Regions from separate parts of the Streptomyces sp. NPDC051217 genome, predicted to be linked through region 1. Evidence: predicted binding sites of a transcription regulator. Region 1 holds the regulator's gene; each other region holds the start of a gene.
The links. The regulator HrcA, encoded in region 1, represses chaperone genes, less so after heat shock. The targets are predictions, from matches to a motif close to TTNGCACTCNGNNNNNCNGAGTGCNAA.

Region 1 (6,527 bases):
GCGACCGCCCAGGACGTGGGCGTGCGCGTGGAAGACGGTCTGGCCCGCGCCGCTGCCGGTGTTGATGACGATCCGGTAGCCGCTGCCCGCGGTCCTGTCCTCGGCGGCGACCTCCGCGGACTCGCGCAGGATGTCGGCGGCCATCTGCGGCTCGGCGGCGGCGAGGGTGGCCACGTCCGGGTAGTGGGCCTTGGGGATCACCAGAACGTGCGTGGGGGCCTGCGGGTTGATGTCCCTGAAGGCCACGGTGGTGTCCGTCTCGCGTACGACGGTGGCCGGCACCTCCCCGGCGACGATCTTGCAGAACAGGCAGTCGGCCTGTCGTTCTCCCGCCATGATCCGGGTCTCCTCATCGGTCGGCCGGTCGCCCCTGGTCACTTCCGTACGGAGGCATGCTATCCGCCCCCGGGGCGTGTCCGGCGTTGTGGACGGACCAGCCGTACTCGGCCGACTGAAGGCGACGGATGGGGTGCCTCCCGTGCCCGAAGGGCCATCAGGACCAGCGGCCCGTACGGCCCAGCAGCAGCGCGCAGGCGGCCGTGCCGGCGGTGGAGGTGCGCAGCACGGTGCGGCCGAGCCGGTACGGCGTGGCCCCGGCGTCCGCGAAGAGCGCCAGTTCGTCCGGGGAGACGCCGCCCTCGGGTCCGACGACGAGCACGATGCTCCCGGCGCCGGGGAGTTCGGCGGTGGCAAGAGGCTCGCTGCCCTCCTCGTGCAGGACGGCGGCGAAATCGGCCCCCGCCAGCAGCGCCGCGACCTCTTTGGAGGTCATCGCCTCCTCGACCTCGGGGAAGCGGAGCCTGCGGGACTGCTTGCCCGCCTCACGCGCGGTGGCGCGCCATTTCGCCAGGGACTTGGCGCCCCGCTCGCCCTTCCACCGCGTGATGCAGCGCGCGGCCTGCCAGGGCACGATCGCGTCGACGCCGGTCTCGGTCATCGTCTCGACGGACACCTCGCCGCGGTCGCCCTTGGGCAGCGCCTGGACGACGGTGATGCGGGGCCGGGGCTCGTCCTCGGTACGTACGCCGGTGACCGCGACGTCCAGCCTGTCCTTGCCGTGGACGGCCTCGACGGTCCCGTGGGCGCCGGTGCCCGCGCCGTCCGTCAGGACCACCTCCTCCCCGACGCGCAGCCTCCTAACGGAGACGGCGTGGCGGCCCTCGGGGCCGTCCAGCGTGACCGTGCCCGGCCGCAGGGCGACGACGGTGTCGACGACGAAGACAGGTGCGGTCATGAGGCGTTCCCCAGGGTCAACGAGGCGCGGGCGGCTTCGAGTTCGTCGGCGAGGACCTCGACGAGTTGCCCGGCGGGCAGATCGCGGGCCATCCGGTGGCCCTGGCCGGCCCACAGGGCCATGCCCTGCGGGTCGCCGACCTTGGCCGCGGCCTTGCGCAGCCCGGCGGTGAGGTGGTGCACCTCCGGATACGCGGGCGGGGCGTAGGGGCCGTGTTCGCGCATGAAGCGGTTGACGAGACCGCGCGCGGGCCGGCCGGAGAAGGCGCGGGTGAGTTCGGTGCGGGTGAACAGCGGGTTGGTCATGGCCCGCTTGTGGAGCGCGTGGGCGCCGGACTCCGGGCAGACGAGGAAGGCGGTGCCGAACTGCGCGGAGTCGGCGCCCGCGGCCAGTACGGCGGCGATCTGGGCGCCGCGCATGAGCCCGCCGGTCGCGATGACCGGCAGCCGTACGGAGTCCCGTACCTGCGTCACGAGCGACAGCAGCCCGATGCCCGCGCAGTCGGTGGCGGGGTCGTCGCGGTGCGTGCCCTGATGGCCGCCGGCCTCGATGCCCTGGACGCAGACGACGTCGGCGCCCGACCACTCGGCGGTCTGGGCCTCTTCGGGTGTCGTCACCGTGACGACGGTGAGGGTGCCGACACGGGTGAAGGCGTCGAGGGTGGTGGGGGTGGGGCAGCCGAAGGTGAACGACACGACCGGAACGGGATCGTCGAGCAGTATCGCGAGCTTGGCCTCGTACCCGTCGTCGCGGCCCGTCTCCGGGTCGCCGAGCGGGGTCTCGTACCAGGTCACCTCGCCGGCGAGCTGTTCGCGGTAGATCTCCACGGCGGCGTGGTCGTCGTGGTGCGGCTGCGGCATGAAGAGATTGATCCCGAACGGGGCGGAGCTGAGCCCCCGGAGCTGCTTGACCTCCTCGTACATCCCGTCGGCGGTCTTGTAGCCGGCGGCGAGGAATCCGAGTCCTCCGGCGTCACCGACGGCCGCCACCAGCTGCGGGCAGGACGCGCCGCCGGCCATGGGAGCCTGCACGATCGGATACCGGCAGAGATCGGTCAACACGGAGGACATGCACGCATGGTGCCATGTCGCCCGTGGAGCCTTGGTACCGGTTCGTCCTCGGGCGCCGGACGGGCCGTGACCAGCCCTTCCGACGCCCGAGGAGACGGTCTAACGACCGTTGAACGCGTCCTTCAGCCGGGAGAAGAGTCCCTGTTGCCCCGGTTGAAACTGGCCGGTGGGCCGTTCCTCGCCCCTGAGCTTCGCCAGCTCTCGCAGCAACCGCTCCTGCTCCGGGTCGAGTTTGGACGGGGTCATGACCTCGACATGGACGATCAGGTCGCCCCGGCCACCGCCCCGCAGATGCGTGATGCCGCGGCCGTGGAGCGGGATCGACTGACCCGACTGGGTGCCCGGCCGGACGTCGATGTCCTCGACGCCGTCCAGCGTCTCCAGCGGGCACTGTGTGCCCAGGGACGCCGCGGTCATCGGGATGGTCACCGTGCAGTGCAGATCGTCCCCGCGGCGCTGGAACACCGCGTGCGGCAGTTCGTGGATCTCGACGTACAGATCGCCCGCCGGACCGCCACCGGGACCGACTTCGCCCTCGCCGGAGAGCTGGATACGAGTGCCGTTGTCGACCCCCGCGGGGATCTTGACCGTGAGCGTGCGGCGCGACCGGATACGGCCGTCGCCCGCGCACTCGGGGCAGGGGGTCGGCACGACCGTACCGAAGCCCTGGCACTGCGGGCACGGCCGCGATGTCATGACCTGGCCCAGGAAGGACCGCGTGACCTGTGAGACCTCGCCGCGACCGCGGCACATGTCACAGGTCTGCGCGGAGGTACCGGGTGCGGCGCCCTCGCCCGAGCAGGTCGTACAGACGACCGCCGTGTCGACCTGGATGTCCTTCGTCGTGCCGAAGGCCGCCTCGTTGAGGTCGATCTCCAGCCGGATCATCGCGTCCTGGCCGCGCCGCGTCCGCGACCTCGGCCCACGCTGCTGGGACGTCCCGAAGAACGCGTCCATGATGTCCGAGAAGTTGCCGAAGCCACCGGCCCCGAAGCCGCCGGCGCCGGCACCCGCCTGCGAGAGCGGATCACCGCCGAGGTCGTAGACCTGCTTCTTCTGCGGGTCCGACAACACCTCGTACGCGGCGTTGATCTCCTTGAAGCGCTCCTGCGTCTTGGGATCGGGATTGACATCCGGGTGCAGCTCGCGGGCGAGCCTGCGGAATGCCTTCTTGATCTCGTCCTGTGATGCGTCGCGGCGTACGCCGAGTACGGCGTAGTAGTCCGTGGCCACTTACGACTCCGCCAGGATCTGTCCGACGTAACGTGCCACTGCGCGTACCGCTCCCATCGTTCCGGGGTAGTCCATGCGGGTCGGTCCGACCACGCCGAGTTTGGCGACTGCCTCGTCGCCCGAACCGTAGCCGACCGCGACCACGGACGTGGAGTTGAGGCCCTCATGGGCGTTCTCGTGCCCGATTCGTACGGTCATGCCCGAGTCCTCGGCCTCGCCGAGCAGCCTGAGGAGCACGACCTGCTCCTCAAGTGCCTCCAGCACCGGCCGGATCGTCAGGGGGAAGTCGTGCCCGAAGCGCGTCAGATTGGCGGTGCCGCCGATCATCAGCCGCTCCTCGGTCTCCTCGACCAGTGTCTCCAGCAGTGTCGCGAGGACGGTGGAAACCGTCCCCCGGTCCTCCAGGTCGAAGGATTCGGGCAGCTCCTGCACCAGCAGCGGCACGTCGGAGAACCGCCGGCCCACGACCCGGGCGTTGAGCCGGGCCCGCAGGTCCGCCAGCGACGTGTCGCCGAACGGCACCGGACAGTCGATCATGCGCTGCTCGACCCGGCCGGTGTCGGTGATCAGCACCAGCATCAGCCGCGCGGGAGCCAGCGAGAGCAGTTCCACGTGCCGCACCGTCGAGCGGGTCAGCGAGGGGTACTGCACGACCGCCACCTGCCGGGTCAGCTGCGCGAGCAGCCGCACCGTACGGCCCACCACGTCGTCCAGGTCGACGGCGCTGTCGAGAAAGTTCTGGATGGCCCTGCGCTCCGGCGCCGACAGCGGCTTGACGCCGGCCAGCCGGTCGACGAAGAGCCGGTAGCCCTTGTCCGTCGGAATACGCCCCGCACTCGTGTGGGGCTGGGCGATGAAGCCCTCGTCCTCCAGGACCGCCATGTCGTTACGGACGGTGGCCGGGGAGACACCGAGCTTGTGCCGCTCGGTCAGCGCCTTGGAGCCGACGGGCTCCTCGGTGCCGACATAGTCCTGGACGATGGCGCGCAGCACCTCAAGCCTGCGTTCGCTCAGCATCGCGCACACCTCCAGCTCTGGTTCCTCGGATCCGGCTTGGCACTCGGTGCGTAGGAGTGCCAGCATTCCCCGGGCCAGTGTACGGCCGTGAGGTACGCCCCTAGCAAGGCCGACCGGTCACGCTACCGCGCGGCACCGCCCGCCCCACCGATAGCGTCGCCGTATGAACGTCCGTTGGGAAGAGCACGGCTGGGAACGACTGGCTCCGGGGGTCGGGAGACGGCGACTGCCTGGCTGGGATGCGACGGTCGGGCTGGTCGTGGGCGAGGACGCCGTCCTTCTGTACGACACGGGCTCGACGCTCCGTGAGGGCGCGGAGATCCGCAGGCAGGCGCAGGCCCTGTGCGGCCGGCGCGTCACCCACATCGCGCTCAGCCACCCCCACTTCGACCATGTCCTCGGCACCGCCGCCTTCGCGGGAGCCGAGGTCTACGGCGCGGTCGGCCTGGGCGAACTGCTGCTCCGCGACCCCGAGAGCCTGCGCGCCACGGCCGTACGGCACGGCGTACCCCCCTCCGAAGCCGCCACGGCGGTGGACGTACTCGTCGTCCCGGACCACCCGGTGTCCGGCGAGTGGACGCTCGATCTCGGCGGGCGGCAGGTACTTCTCGCCAATGTCGGCCCCGGGCACTCCAGGCACGATCTGGCTCTGCTCGTCCCCGGCGACCGGGAGATCGTCTTCTGCGGCGACCTGGTCGAGGAGTCGGGCGAACCACAGGCCGGCGACGACGCGATCACCTCCCGCTGGCCGGCCGCCCTGGACCGGCTGCTGGCGCTGGGCGGCGAGGACGCGGTGTACGTTCCCGGCCATGGCGCGGCCGTGGACGCGGCGTTCGTACGGGCCCAGCGGGGCGCGCTCGCCGCACGTTTCGGCACGGCGTGACGCGGGGTTATCGTCTGCGGATGCGCAGTTACAGCCCCGATCTGACCCCGCCCTGGAAGCGCTCGAAGCCGGTGCCCGAGGTGCCCGCCGAGCCGGATCTGGTGGTCGAGGAGGTGTCGACGGGCTTCTGCGGCGCGGTGATCCGCTGCGAGAAGACGGCCGAGGGACCGACGGTCACCCTGGAGGACCGCTTCGGCAAGCACCGGGTGTTCCCGCTGGTGGAACGCGGTTTCCTGCTCGAAGGCCAGGTGGTCACCCTGGTCCGCCCCACCGCCGGCGGCCCGGCCCGGCCCACCCGTACGGCCTCCGGCTCGGTCGCCGTCCCGGGCGCGCGGGCGCGGGTGGCCCGTGCGGGGCGCATCTACGTCGAGGGACGGCACGACGCGGAACTGGTCGAGCGGGTCTGGGGCGACGACCTCCGTATCGAGGGCGTGGTCGTGGAGTATCTGGAGGGCATCGACGACCTCCCGGCGATCGTCACGGAGTTCGCCCCGGCACCGGACGCGCGGCTCGGCGTCCTGGTCGACCACCTGGTGCCCGGCTCCAAGGAGTCCCGGCTGGCCGAACAGGTCACCGGGGACGACGTACTGATCGTGGGGCACCCGTACATCGACGTCTGGGAAGCGGTGAAGCCGTCGTCGGTGGGCATCGGGGCGTGGCCGGTGATTCCGCGCGGCCAGGACTGGAAGACGGGGGTGTGCCGGGCCCTGGGCTGGCCGGAAAACACCGGTGCGGCATGGCAGCGGATCCTGGGCTCGGTCCACACGTTCCGAGACCTGGAGCCGGCGCTGCTGGGCCGGGTGGAGGAGCTGATCGACTTCGTGACGGAGCCCGAGCGCGTCTAGCGCGGGTGCGCCTCCGGCGCGGTTGGTGGTGCGGGCCGGTGTCCGGGTGCCGCTCCGGGGTCATGGCCGTCCGGACATACCCCTCCGGAGACCCCGAACCCCGCCCCCGGGGCACCGGCCGCAGCCAAGACCCGCACCCGCACCCGCATCCGCCGGACGGCAACCCGTCAATCCACCAGATCCCGCACCACCGCGTCCGCCAGCAACCGCCCCCGCAACGTCAGCACCGCCCGCCCCTCCTCGTA
Region 2 (6,527 bases), on a different contig from region 1:
ACGCGGACGTTCGGCGCGCTGGTGACGCGCTGGTTCTACCGGCGCGAGGTCACTCCGGTGCGTCTGTCGAACGAGTACGACGGCCTGGCGTACGTCGCGGTCTCGACGGACTCGCGCCCGATCCCGCCGTACCGCCCCGTGAGGCCCTGAGGCCCTGAGGCCGTAGCACCACAGGAAGGACTCCTGGCGCCACCCCGACGCCTTAATGGCGCATGGTGGTCGGCGACCTCATCGGCGAGGGCCGGTTCGGCAACTGCCGTCTGGCATCGGGCCACCGGGGGCATCCACCTGGAAGGCCACGACCGTACGGCTGAAGACCGGGCACGGTGACATCACGGTGGACCACGCGACGGGCCGGACCGAGATCCACGGGTCGGGCCGGGGGCGGGTCGGCCGGGTCGACGCGGACGCGACCGTCAAGAACCACAACGGCGAGACCACGATCGGCGAGGTCACCGGCGAGCTGGACGTGAACTCGGCCAACGGGCCCATCGGCGTCGTACGCGCGGAGTCCTCCGTCACCGCCAAGACGTCGAGCGGTCCCATCCGTATCGACCAGGTGATACGCGGGCGGATCACGGTGGAGTCCGCCGCGGGCGGTCTGGAGATCGGCATCGCCGAGGGCTCCGCGGCCTGGCTCGACCTGGAGTCCAAGGCAGGCCGTGTCCGCAACGAGCTGGCGATGGCGAAGGCCCCGGAGCGGTCCGAGGAGAAGGTCGAGGTCCGCGGCCGCACGGGGGTCGGCGACATCGTGATCCGCCGCGCCTGATCCCCCCGCGCCTCCGCTCCGGGCCGGCTGACCGGCCGGCCCGGAGCGGGCCCGGCGCGGCGCCACCCAGAAACCTCGATGGCGCCACAATGACTCGCTGTGGCGCCATTTTTATGCCATGATGGTGACGCAAGCGCAGCGCGGCGCCAAAGTCTGGCGCCATATGCACCACCGCGCACCACCCCGCGCCACGACCCGTCGGCAGTCCCGGAACCCGAAACCCCTCAAAGAGAAGGGCCCGCTCCCATGAACACCGCGACCACAGCGGCCACCTCCACCCGCGCAGCCGCGATCTCCGCGCTCGGCCTGCGCAAGTCGTACGGCGACAAGGTGGTGCTCGACGGCATCGACCTGCGGATCCCCGAGGGCACGGTCTTCGCCCTCCTCGGCCCCAACGGGGCGGGCAAGACCACCACCGTGGAGATCCTCTCCACGCTGATCAACGCCGACTCGGGCGAGGCGCGGGTCGGGGGCCATGACGTGGCCGCCGACGCCGACTCCGTACGCGGCCAGATCGGCGTCACCGGACAGTTCGCCGCCGTCGACGGCCTGCTGACCGCCGAGGAGAATCTGCTCCTCATGGCCGACCTGCACCACCTGAGCCGTAGCGAGGGCCGCCGTCGCGCCGCCGAACTCCTGGAGCGGTTCGAGCTGACCGAGGCGGCCCGCAGGAACGTCGCGACCTTCTCCGGCGGTATGCGCCGCAAGCTGGACCTCGCGATGACCCTGGTCGGCCGGCCGCGGATCATCTTCCTCGACGAGCCGACCACCGGCCTCGACCCGCGCAGCCGCCGCGTCATGTGGGAGCTCATCCGGAACCTGGTCGCGGACCAGGGCGTGACCATCTTCCTCACCACGCAGTATCTGGAGGAGGCCGATCAACTCGCCGACCGCATCGCGGTGCTGGACCACGGCAAGCTCGTCGCCGAGGGCACCGCGGAGGAACTGAAGCGGCTGATCCCCGGCGGCCACATCCGCCTCCAGTTCGCCGACGAGGCCGGCCTCGCCACCGCCGCCTCGGTCTTCGGCGTCGCCACCCGCGACGACGAGTCGCTCTCCCTCCAGGTCCCGAGCAACGGCTCCATCGCCAATCTCCGTGCCCTCCTCGACATCCTCGACAGCACCGGGGTACGGGCCGAGTCACTCAGCATGCACACCCCCGACCTCGACGACGTCTTCCTCACCCTGACCGGCCGGCAGAACGCCGGCACCGTCCCCGCCGCCCGCAAGGAGTCGAACCGATGAGCACCGCCACCCTCACCCCGGCCAAGTCCGCCAAGTCCGCCCGCTCGTACGTGCTGCGCGACTCCATGACGATGCTGCGCCGCAACATAAAGCACATGCGGCGCTACCCCTCGATGACCATCTCGATCCTCGTGATGCCGCTGCTGATGCTGCTGCTGTTCGTGTACGTCTTCGGCGGCGCGCTCGGCGCCGGCATCGGCGGGGGCGGCGACCGCGGCGACTACATCAACTACCTGGTGCCCGGCATCATCCTGATGTCCGCGACCTCCGGGGCCGTCGCCACGGCCGTGTCCGTCTGCACCGACATGACCGAAGGCATCGTCAAACGCTTCCGTACGATGTCGATCTCCCGGGGCGCCATCCTCACCGGCCATGTCTTCGGCAGCGTCCTCCAGGTCGCCGCGGTCCTCTTCCTGATCACCGGCGTCTCCCTCGCGATCGGCTTCCGGCCCGACGCCTCGCCGGTCGAGTGGGTGGCCGCCATGGGCCTGCTCCTCTTCCTGGCCTTCGGCATGGCCTGGCTGTCCGCCGCGATGGGCATGGGCGCCAAGACCGTCGAGTCCGCGAGCAACGCCCCGCTGCCGCTGACCTTCCTGCCCTTCCTCGGCAGCGCGGTCGTCCCCCCGGACTCCATGCCGACCGCCCTGCGCTGGTTCGCCGAGTACCAGCCCTTCACCCCGATCAACGAGACCCTGCGCGGCCTCTTCCTCGGAACCGAGATCGGCAACGACGGCTGGATCGCGCTCGCCTGGTGCACGGGCCTCGCCCTGCTCGGCTACTTCTGGTCCCGCGCGGTCTTCAACCGCGAGCTCCAGCGCTGAGCCCGCGAAGCCCGCTGAACGCCCCGAGGGCGGCACCCCCTGCTGGGGAGTGCCGCCCTCGGTCGTACAAGCGCGTACGTGCTACGCCATGAACCGCCGATCCGTCAGGATCAGAAGTCCATGTCACCGCCCGGCATGCCGCCCGGCGCGCCGCCGGCGGCGGCCTTCTCCGGCTTGTCGGCGATGACGGCCTCGGTGGTGAGGAACAGCGCCGCGATGGACGCCGCGTTCTGCAGGGCGGAACGCGTGACCTTCGCGGGGTCGATGATGCCTTCGGCGATCATGTCGACGTACTCGCCGGTCGCGGCGTTCAGGCCGTGACCGATCTTGAGGTTGCGGACCTTCTCGACGATGACGCCACCCTCAAGACCCGCGTTGACCGCGATCTGCTTGAGCGGGGCCTCCAGCGCGAGCTTGACGGCAGCGGCGCCCGTCGCCTCGTCGCCTTCGAGCTCCAGCTTCTCGAACACCGAGGAAGCCTGGAGCAGAGCCACGCCACCACCGGCGACGATGCCCTCCTCGACGGCGGCCTTGGCGTTGCGCACCGCGTCCTCGATGCGGTGCTTGCGCTCCTTGAGCTCGACCTCGGTCGCGGCGCCGGCCTTGATGACGGCCACGCCGCCGGCCAGCTTCGCGAGGCGCTCCTGGAGCTTCTCACGGTCGTAGTCCGAGTCCGAGTTCTCGATCTCGGCACGGATCTGGTTCACGCGACCGGCGACCTGCTCGCTGTCACCGGCACCGTCGACGATGGTGGTCTCGTCCTTGGTGATGACGACCTTGCGGGCGCGGCCCAGCAGGTCGAGACCGGCGTTCTCCAGCTTGAGGCCGACCTCCTCGGAGATGACCGTGCCGCCCGTGAGGATGGCGATGTCGTTCAGCATCGCCTTGCGGCGGTCACCGAAGCCCGGGGCCTTGACGGCGACGGACTTGAAGGTGCCCTTGATCTTGTTGACGACGAGCGTGGACAGCGCCTCGCCCTCGACGTCCTCGGCGATGATCAGCAGCGGCTTGCCCGACTGGATGACCTTCTCCAGGAGCGGCAGGACGTCCTTGACGTTGCCGATCTTGGAGTTGACGATCAGGATGTACGGGTCGTCGAGCGACGCCTCCATACGCTCCATGTCGGTGGCGAAGTACGCCGAGATGTAGCCCTTGTCGAAGCGCATGCCCTCGGTGAGCTCAAGCTCCAGACCGAAGGTCTGCGACTCCTCGACGGTGATGACGCCTTCCTTGCCGACCTTGTCCATCGCCTCGGCGATGAGCTCGCCGATCTGGGTGTCGGCGGCGGAGATGGAGGCCGTCGAAGCGATCTGCTCCTTGGTCTCCACGTCCTTGGCCTGCTCCAGCAGCGCACCGGAGACGGCCTCGATGGCCTTCTCGATGCCGCGCTTGAGGGCCATCGGGTTGGCGCCGGCGGCCACGTTGCGCAGGCCCTCGCGGACCAGGGCCTGGGCCAGGACGGTCGCGGTGGTCGTACCGTCACCGGCGACGTCGTCCGTCTTCTTGGCGACTTCCTTGACCAGCTCGGCGCCGATCTTCTCGTACGGGTCCTCGAGCTCGATCTCCTTGGCGATGGAAACACCATCGTTGGTGATCGTGGGGGCGCCCCACTTCTTCTCGAGGACGACGTTTCGGCCCTTGGGGCCAAGGGTTACCTTGACGGCGTCGGCGAGCTGGTTCATCCCGCGCTCGAGACCGCGCCGTGCCTCCTCGTCGAACGCGATGATCTTGGCCATGTGAAGTGGTCCTCCCGGACTGGGGTGGATTGCTCCGGACCGTGTCCGCGCCCGCGACGGACGGCCGGAGAGCCGTGCGGTTCCTTGCCCCACAGGCTCTCGGGCCTCGCTGACCCGGTCCATAAGTTGTCACTCTCACCTGCAGAGTGCTAACGCCAATGATTAGCACTCGACCCCCGAGAGTGCAAGCGACTCCCGAGCAACCCCGGCAACGGAGGAGCGCGCGCACGCGGGACGCGGACACGCGGGCACGCGGCGCGCGCACGCACGAGGGGCCCGCATCCCCTGCCGGGATGCGAGCCCCTCGTGTGTGAGTGCGTCGTTGGCCGATCGCGCCGGAATCAGACGGCGAGCTTGACCATGTCCGCCTGCGGACCCTTCTGGCCCTGCGAGATCTCGAACTCAACTCGCTGACCTTCTTCAAGGGTGCGGTAGCCGTCCATCTGGATCGCGCTGTAGTGGACGAAAACATCCGCACCACCGTCGACCGCGATGAAGCCGTAGCCCTTCTCCGCGTTGAACCACTTGACGGTGCCCTGAGCCATGCCTAACTCCCCTATTACTGGCCCCTGCGCGGGACCGCACTTCGCGCCGGAACGCGTCGACCGCGGCTGAATGTATCTGCCCAACTGCCCTCTGCAACAGGTCAATCGGACGAGAATTATGGGCACGACGGAACACGCAAAGAGGTGAATTGCCGGGCTACCAGGGCAAGTCGGGCCGGGCAAAGCGCAAGGAACCGCGCAAACAGCGTCCACACTTCGACCGCATCTTGTCGCGAACTCATACGCTCGGGGCACGGGCGCGACGGGGGCGGCGGCGGGGCTACCCCAACTGTACCGCGTTCAACCTCATGGAATTGCCCCCTCCGCTTCTCTCGCGGAGGGGGCAACCCCGTTCACTGTGCGTGCTGTTCGGCCGTGTTCAGCCTCCGGCGACCGCCGGGATGATCGAGACGCCGGCGCCCTCGGGGGTGGCGGTCTCCAGGCCCTGCTCGAAGCGGACGTCGTCGTCGTTCACGTACACGTTGACGAAGCGCCGGAGCTTGCCCTGGTCGTCCAGGACGCGGGCGGCGATGCCCGGGTGGTTCGACTCCAGGGACGCGATGACCTGGGAAAGGGTCGTGCCCTCGGCCGGAACCTCGGCCTTTCCGCCGGTGTACGTACGGAGGATCGTGGGGATGCGGACGTTCACGCTCATCGGTTTCTGCCTTCCGGGGAGTAGCGGGTTCTTGAGGGGCTCAACGCGCCAGACCGGCGGCGCGGAACGCGTCGAGGCTCGGCGGAATCGTCGCGGTCGGCCCCGTCGTCGGCGCGACGGCGTCCAGCGTCTTGAGCCCGTCGCCCGTGTTCAGCACGACCGTCGTGAGTGCCGGGTCGAGCAGACCCGCCTCGATGAGCTTGCGCGTCACCCCCACGGTCACCCCGCCCGCCGTCTCGGCGAAGATCCCCTCGGTCCGCGCGAGCAGCTTGATCGCGTCGACGACCTGCTCGTCGTTCACGTCCTCGACGGCGCCGCCCGTGCGGCGGGCGATGTCCAGGACGTACGGGCCGTCGGCCGGGTTGCCGATCGCCAGTGACTTGGCGATCGTGTTCGGCTTCTGCGGCCGTACGACATCGTGTCCGGCCTTGAAGGCGACCGACACCGGCGAGCAGCCCTCGGCCTGCGCGCCGAAGATCTTGTACGGCTTCTCCTCGACCAGGCCGAGCGCGATCAGCTCCTTCAGCCCCTTGTCGATCTTCGTCAGCTGCGAGCCCGACGCGACCGGGATGACGAGCTGGTCGGGCAGCTCCCAGCCGAGCTGCTCGCAGATCTCGTACGCGAGGGTCTTGGAGCCCTCGCCGTAGTACGGGCGGAGGTTGACGTTGACGAAGCCCCAGCCCTCGCCGAGCGGGTCCCCGATGAGCTCGGAGCAGAAGCGGTTGACGTCGTCGTAGTTGCCCTCGATACCGACGA
Region 3 (6,527 bases), on a different contig from region 1:
CCGCTTGAGGCTGAAGGGCAGTTCGTCGGTGATCTCGTAGGCGGTCGCGTACGGCGTCGGGCGTGCCTCGTCCGCCGTGATGTACGCGATCGTCTCGTCGATCAGCCCGCCGTCCAGCTCGTCGGCGGCCTCGGCGACCAGATGGGCGCGGATGACGGCGCCGTCCGGCTCGTACAGATAGCGGCCGACCTTTCTGACCCGAGGGTCCGGCAGTCCGCGGCCGGTGAGAGTGACTCCCGCCGGGAGCAGGGTGGCGCGCCGGGCGCCGGGCGTGACCCGGCCGGGGCCGTCGGAGGCGGTCGCGTCGTGCCAGAGCACCGCCTCCTTGACGTCGCCGCCGTCGGAGATCCACTCGGCCTCGAAATCGTCGGGCACCAGCTCGTGCGGGATGCCCGGCGCGATCTTGATGCCACCCGCGCCGACCTCACGTACCGCCCCGATCGCCCAGGACAGCGGCGGCGAGTACGCCTCCGGGTCGAAGATCCGCCCCCGGCCGCCGCGCCTCGCCGGGTCGATGAACAGGGCGTCAGGGGTGGGCGCGGCCGTCAGGTCGTACGTCATGACGTCCGCGCACACGACGGTCGGCGGCGGGGCGTCGGGCGCGAGCGTACGGACGTTGTGCGCGGCGATCTCGCAGGCCGCCGGGGAACGGTCGACGGCGGTCACGGCGAACCCCGCGCGGGCCAGCTCGATCGCGTCGCCGCCGATGCCGCAGCACAGATCCGTGATCCGCGCCGGGCGCCCGCCCGCGCGACCCCCGGCCGTGGAGCCGATGTCCCGGAACCGGGCCGCCCGGTGGGCGGCGACCGAGGTGCGGGTGGCCTGCTCGACGCCGTCCGGCGTGAAGTACATGCGGTACGCGTCACGCTCGCCGAATTTCACGACCGCGCGCTGTCGCAGCCGGGCCTGCGCGAGGGCCGACGAGACCAGCTCGGCGGGGTGGTCGCGGCGCAGCCGGGTCGCCAGGGCCAGCTCCCGCGCGGGGTCGTAGTCGCGAAGGGCGGCGAGGAGGGCCTGGCCCTCCTCGGAGAGGAGCGGGGACAGGGGTGCGGGGGTGCGGTCGTTCACCGGGCCATTGTGGGCCGGCCGGGGGACCGCCATCGCTCCCACGGCGGTGTCGGCCGGGCACGTGGACCGGGCGCTGACAGGATGCGGCGCCATGCAACTAGTACGACAAAACGAAGATAAAGCCTCGGAGCTACTGAAAAGACACCCGGGCGGACGGGCGCGCACCGTGGCCGCCGTACTCCTGATCGCCGCGCTCGCCGCCGCCTGTGCGGGGGAGTCCGGCGACCGTAACGGCAATGGCGCCGGCGGGCGGAGCGGGGACGGGGGCGGCGGTGGCGGTGGACCCGTGGAGTCCGCCCCCGGGAAGCCCGGCCGGGCCGGGCCCGGCGCCGAGGCCGCCAAGAAGGCCGACGCCGCCGCTGTCGTCCATGCCCAGGCGCTGCGCGCGGTGGCCGCCAAGAAGTGGAAGCTCGCCAAGACCCCGCTCGCCGCGCCCCCGCCGCCCGCGGTGAAGCCGCGGATCACCACCCGCAAGGGCTTCGAGGTCACGGGCGGCGCGACGCTGCCGCCGGTCTTCACCGCCGTCCCGACGAAGGAGAAGATCGTCTTCCTGACGATCGACGACGGCGCCGAGAAGGACCCCGAACTGCTGCGGATGATGGGCGAGTTGAAGATCCCGTACAGCGCCTTCCTCAGCGACTACGTCATCAACGACAACTACGCCTACTTCAAGAAGATGCAGTCCCGCGGCGTCTCCCTGCACAACCACACCCTCACCCACCCCTACCTTCCCGGGCTCTCCTACAAGGAGCAGAAGCGGGAGATCTGCGGCCAGCAGGAGAAGATCAAGAAGCGGTACGGGAAGCGGCCCGAGCTCTTCCGGCCGCCGTACGGCAACTACGACGCCGACACCCTGCGCGCCGCCAAGTCCTGCGGCGTCAAGGCGGTCCCTCTGTGGTCGTCCGAGGCGTTCCCCGACCACATGGAGTGGCGCGAGTGGGACCGGAACCTGCATCCCGGTGACATCGTCCTCACGCACTTCCGCGGGAAGGAGGACTGGAAGGGCTCGATGCCCGACATGATCCGGCACGTCATGAAGACGATCACGGACAAGGGCTACGCGGTGGCGAAGCTGGAGGACTACGTCTAGTTCACCGGCCCGCGGCCCTCGCCGGAGGGGCCGGACGGGGGCGCCGCGCGGAGCCCGACTGGCACTCAGCTTGACCGAGTGCTAATCGCGGTCATAGTGTCATGTCTGGCACTCCCCACTGGAGAGTGCCAATGCGTGACAGGACAGGTCCGGCACCCGCGACGACGGATCGACCCCGGTCACGCCACCCAGACAGTTAACCCCGTGAGATCTCCGAAGGGGGAGGTCGGATCGTGACGACCGCCAGCACCAAGGTTGCCATCAAGCCGCTCGAGGACCGCATTGTGGTCCAGCCGCTCGACGCAGAGCAGACCACGGCCTCTGGCCTGGTTATTCCGGACACTGCCAAGGAGAAGCCCCAGGAGGGCGTCGTCCTGGCCGTCGGTCCGGGTCGCTTCGAGAACGGCGAGCGTCTTCCGCTCGACGTTTCCGTCGGCGACGTCGTTCTGTACAGCAAGTACGGCGGTACTGAGGTGAAGTACACGGGCGAGGAGTACCTCGTCCTCTCGGCTCGCGACGTGCTCGCGATCATCGAGAAGTAATTCCACAGTCCGCTGTGAACTACGCCCCTGGCCCCCGCATCGCCGGGTGGTCCGGGGCGTAGTTCGTTGTTCGTTCGAGAGGACAAGAGAAAGCTCCCATGGCGAAGATCCTGAAGTTCGACGAGGACGCCCGTCGCGCCCTTGAGCGCGGCGTCAACAAGCTTGCCGACACGGTGAAGGTGACGATCGGCCCCAAGGGCCGCAACGTCGTCATCGACAAGAAGTTCGGCGCGCCGACCATCACCAACGACGGTGTCACGATCGCCCGCGAGGTCGAGCTCGACGACCCGTACGAGAACCTCGGCGCCCAGCTCGTGAAGGAGGTGGCGACCAAGACCAACGACATCGCGGGTGACGGCACCACCACCGCCACCGTGCTGGCCCAGGCGCTGGTCCGCGAGGGCCTGCGCAACGTCGCCGCCGGCGCCTCCCCGGCCGCCCTGAAGAAGGGCATCGACGCCGCGGTCGCCGCCGTCTCCAAGCAGCTGCTGGACACGGCCCGCCCGATCGACGACAAGACCGACATCGCCGCCGTCGCCGGGCTCTCCGCCCAGGACTCGCAGGTCGGCGAGCTCATCGCCGAGGCGATGGACAAGGTCGGCAAGGACGGTGTCATCACCGTCGAGGAGTCCAACACCTTCGGCCTGGAGCTGGAGTTCACCGAGGGCATGGCCTTCGACAAGGGCTACCTCTCGCCGTACATGGTGACCGACCAGGAGCGTATGGAGGCCGTCCTCGACGACCCGTACATCCTGATCAACCAGGGCAAGATCGGCTCCATCCAGGACATGCTCCCGCTGCTGGAGAAGGTCATCCAGGCGGGCGGCTCCCGGCCGCTGCTGATCATCGCCGAGGACGTCGAGGGCGAGGCGCTCTCCACCCTCGTCGTCAACAAGATCCGTGGGACCTTCAACGCCGTCGCGGTGAAGGCCCCCGGCTTCGGTGACCGCCGCAAGGCCATGCTCGGCGACATCGCCACCCTCACGGGCGCGACCGTCATCGCCGAAGAGGTCGGCCTCAAGCTCGACCAGGCCGGTCTCGACGTGCTGGGCACCGCCCGCCGCGTCACGGTCTCCAAGGACGACACCACGATCGTCGACGGCGGTGGCGAGAGCACCGAGGTCGCCGGACGCGTCAACCAGATCAAGGCCGAGATCGAGTCCACGGACTCCGACTGGGACCGCGAGAAGCTCCAGGAGCGCCTCGCGAAGCTGGCCGGCGGCGTGTGCGTGATCAAGGTCGGCGCCGCCACCGAGGTGGAGCTCAAGGAGAAGAAGCACCGTCTGGAGGACGCCATCTCCGCGACCCGCGCCGCGGTCGAGGAGGGCATCGTCTCCGGTGGTGGCTCCGCCCTGGTGCACGCCGCCAAGGTGCTGGAGGACGGCCTGGGCAAGACGGGCGACGAGGCCACCGGTGTCGCGGTCGTCCGCCGCGCCGTGGTCGAGCCGCTGCGCTGGATCGCCGAGAACGCCGGTCTTGAGGGCTACGTCATCACCGCGAAGGTCGCCGAGCTCGACGCGGGTCACGGCTTCAACGCCTCGACCGGCGAGTACGTCGACCTGGTGAAGGCCGGCGTCATCGACCCGGTCAAGGTCACCCGCTCCGCGCTGGAGAACGCCGCTTCCATCGCGTCGCTGCTCCTCACGACCGAGACCCTGGTCGTCGAGAAGCCGGCCGAGGAAGAGGGCGACGCCGGTCACGGCGGTCACGGCCACAGCCACTGAGGCAAGCAGCTCCGTGGTACACGCGCCGAGGCCCGGCGCCCCTTCGGGGGTGCCGGGCCTCGGCGCGTCCGGCGCGCGTTCCGGTGTACGGCTCAGGCCGAGTGCGGCAGCGCCGAGGGGTGTACGGGATCCTCGAACGGCAGCCCCTTCGCGTACCGTTCCACCTCGTCCAGCGCCTGGTCGGCCATCCGGTGGACCTCGCCGCCCAGCGAGCCCGCGACATGCGGGGTCAGCAGCACGTTCGGCAGGTCGTACAACGGCGAGTCCGGCGACGGCGGTTCGGGATCCGTCACGTCGAGCACCGCGCTCAGCCGGCCGGAGACCAGTTGCGGGAGCAGCGCGGCCTCGTCGATCAGCGAGCCGCGCGCGGTGTTGATCAGAGTGGCCCCGTCCGGCATCGCGGCGAGCTGGGCGGCGCCGATCATCCGATGGGTGGCCGGGACCTGCGGTGCGTGGACGGACACCACCTGGCTTCGCGCGCACAGCTCGGTCAGCGCCACCGGTTCGACACCGAGAGCCTCGGCGGCGGCGGTGTTGATGTATGGGTCGTACAGCAGGACGTCGAGGTCGAACGGCCGCAGCAGTTCGATCACCCGGCGGCCGATCCGGGACGCGCCGACGATGCCGACCGTACGGCGGTAGTTGCCCGCCCCGCCCAGCTCCTGGTGCCAGTCGTGGGAGGCGCGCAGCTCCCGGTGGCGGTGGGCCGTGCCGAGGACCCTCTTGCCCGCGAAGAGGATCGCGGCCAGCGTGTACTCGGCGACGGGCTTGGCGTTGGCCGCCGCGGCCGACGTGACCGCGATGCCCCGGTCCCAACAGGCGTCCGTGATGTGGTGCTTGACGGTGCCCGCCGCGTGCACGACGGCGCGCAGCCGCGGTGCGGCCCCGAGCACCTCGGCGGTGAGCGGAGGCGCGCCCCAGCAGGTGATCAGCAGTTCGGCGTCCGCGAGCGCGACGGCGACGGCGGGGTCCAGACCGGGGCCGGTGAGGGTGTGGGCGACGAGCCGCGGATCGGTGCGTACGAGGCCCCTCAGCCGGGCGAGATGAGCAGGCGAGAACAGCCGCTCCGCGATACCGGGACTCATCGAGAGCAGTGCGGAAGGCCGATTGTCGGTGGCGTCGTGCATGGTGGAAGTCGGTCTCCTCGTGGGTCCGCGGGGGTCACTCCAGGCGTCGGACGACGCTACTTGACGCTGTCGGCGGTGAGTCCGGCCTTCCAGTGTCGCTGGCGGGTGACGAAGGCGATGATCAGCGGGGTGACGGTGATCGCGGTTCGACCGCCCCGACCGCCCCGACCGCACCGACCGCACCGACCGCACCCTCCGCTACTGCGGGCCGTACTTCCGCCCCGTCTTCGACGTGATCCCGCCGAGCAGCCCGCGCGGCACGAGCTTCACCGCGCTCATCAGCGCCTTGTACCGGGGATCGGGCACCGACACCACCTTGCCGCGCGCCAGGTCGGCCAGCGCGGCCGTCACCAGCTTGTCGGCGTCCAGCCACATCCAGTTGGGGATGTTGTCCGTCCCCATGCCCGCCCGGTCGTGGAACTCCGTCCGCGTGAAGCCGGGGCAGAGCGCCATCAGCCGCACCCCTGTCCCCTCCAGGTCCCGAGAAGCCCCCTGGGTGAACTGCACGACCCACGCCTTCGACGCGCCGTACGTCCCGCGAGGCACGAACGCGGCCACCGACGACACGTTCACCACCCCGCCGCGCCCGCGCTCCCTCATCCCGGGGACGGCCGCCGACGTCAGCCGCAGCACCGCCTCGCAGTGCACCTTCAGCATCACCAGCTCGTCGGCCATCGAGACGTCGAGGAACCGGCCCTTGTTCCCGAACCCCGCGTTGTTGACCAGCAGATCGATGGGGTGCTTACGGTCGCCGAGACGCTCCTCGACCGCCGCGATGCCCAGGTCCGTGGAGAGGTCGGCCGTCAGCACCTCCGCCTCGATGCCGTGCAGGTCGTGGAGTTCGGTCGCCTGTTGCTGAAGGCGCACGGTGTCCCGTGCGACCAGCACCAGGTTGTGGCCGCTTCCCACCCCGCCGGAGGTCGTCCCGCCCGCCGCCAGCCGCCGCGCGAACGCGGCGCCGATCCCCGCTGTCGCA

Region 2: a site for HrcA is predicted at 4,698-4,724, ahead of groL (chaperonin GroEL). Genes of this name have one in related genera too.
Region 3: a site for HrcA is predicted at 2,217-2,243, ahead of groES (co-chaperone GroES). Genes of this name have one in related genera too.

The regions. Positions count from the first base shown of each region.
Region 1 covers NZ_JBITEV010000003.1:304,852-311,378, forward strand. Annotated here, with positions in the region: gene ACIBBB_RS09595 (histidine triad nucleotide-binding protein) at 1-336, opposite strand, end outside; gene ACIBBB_RS09600 (16S rRNA (uracil(1498)-N(3))-methyltransferase) at 494-1,234, opposite strand; gene ACIBBB_RS09605 (nitronate monooxygenase) at 1,231-2,304, opposite strand; gene dnaJ (molecular chaperone DnaJ) at 2,404-3,537, opposite strand; gene hrcA (heat-inducible transcriptional repressor HrcA) at 3,538-4,554, opposite strand; gene ACIBBB_RS09620 (MBL fold metallo-hydrolase) at 4,718-5,437, shown strand; gene ACIBBB_RS09625 (DUF3097 domain-containing protein) at 5,458-6,282, shown strand; gene hemW (radical SAM family heme chaperone HemW) at 6,450-6,527, opposite strand, start outside.
Region 2 covers NZ_JBITEV010000011.1:148,186-154,712, reverse strand. Annotated here, with positions in the region: gene ACIBBB_RS24310 (erythromycin esterase family protein) at 1-150, shown strand, start outside; gene ACIBBB_RS24305 (DUF4097 family beta strand repeat-containing protein) at 206-769, shown strand; gene ACIBBB_RS24300 (ATP-binding cassette domain-containing protein) at 1,016-2,014, shown strand; gene ACIBBB_RS24295 (ABC transporter permease) at 2,011-2,835, shown strand; gene groL (chaperonin GroEL) at 2,946-4,571, opposite strand; gene ACIBBB_RS24285 (cold-shock protein) at 4,913-5,116, opposite strand; gene ACIBBB_RS24280 (ubiquitin-like small modifier protein 1) at 5,496-5,771, opposite strand; gene thrC (threonine synthase) at 5,812-6,527, opposite strand, start outside.
Region 3 covers NZ_JBITEV010000008.1:86,247-92,773, reverse strand. Annotated here, with positions in the region: gene ACIBBB_RS19440 (methyltransferase domain-containing protein) at 1-1,101, opposite strand, end outside; gene ACIBBB_RS19435 (polysaccharide deacetylase family protein) at 1,160-2,158, shown strand; gene groES (co-chaperone GroES) at 2,392-2,700, shown strand; gene groL (chaperonin GroEL) at 2,799-4,424, shown strand; gene ACIBBB_RS19420 (hydroxyacid dehydrogenase) at 4,517-5,551, opposite strand; gene ACIBBB_RS19415 (SDR family NAD(P)-dependent oxidoreductase) at 5,750-6,527, opposite strand, start outside.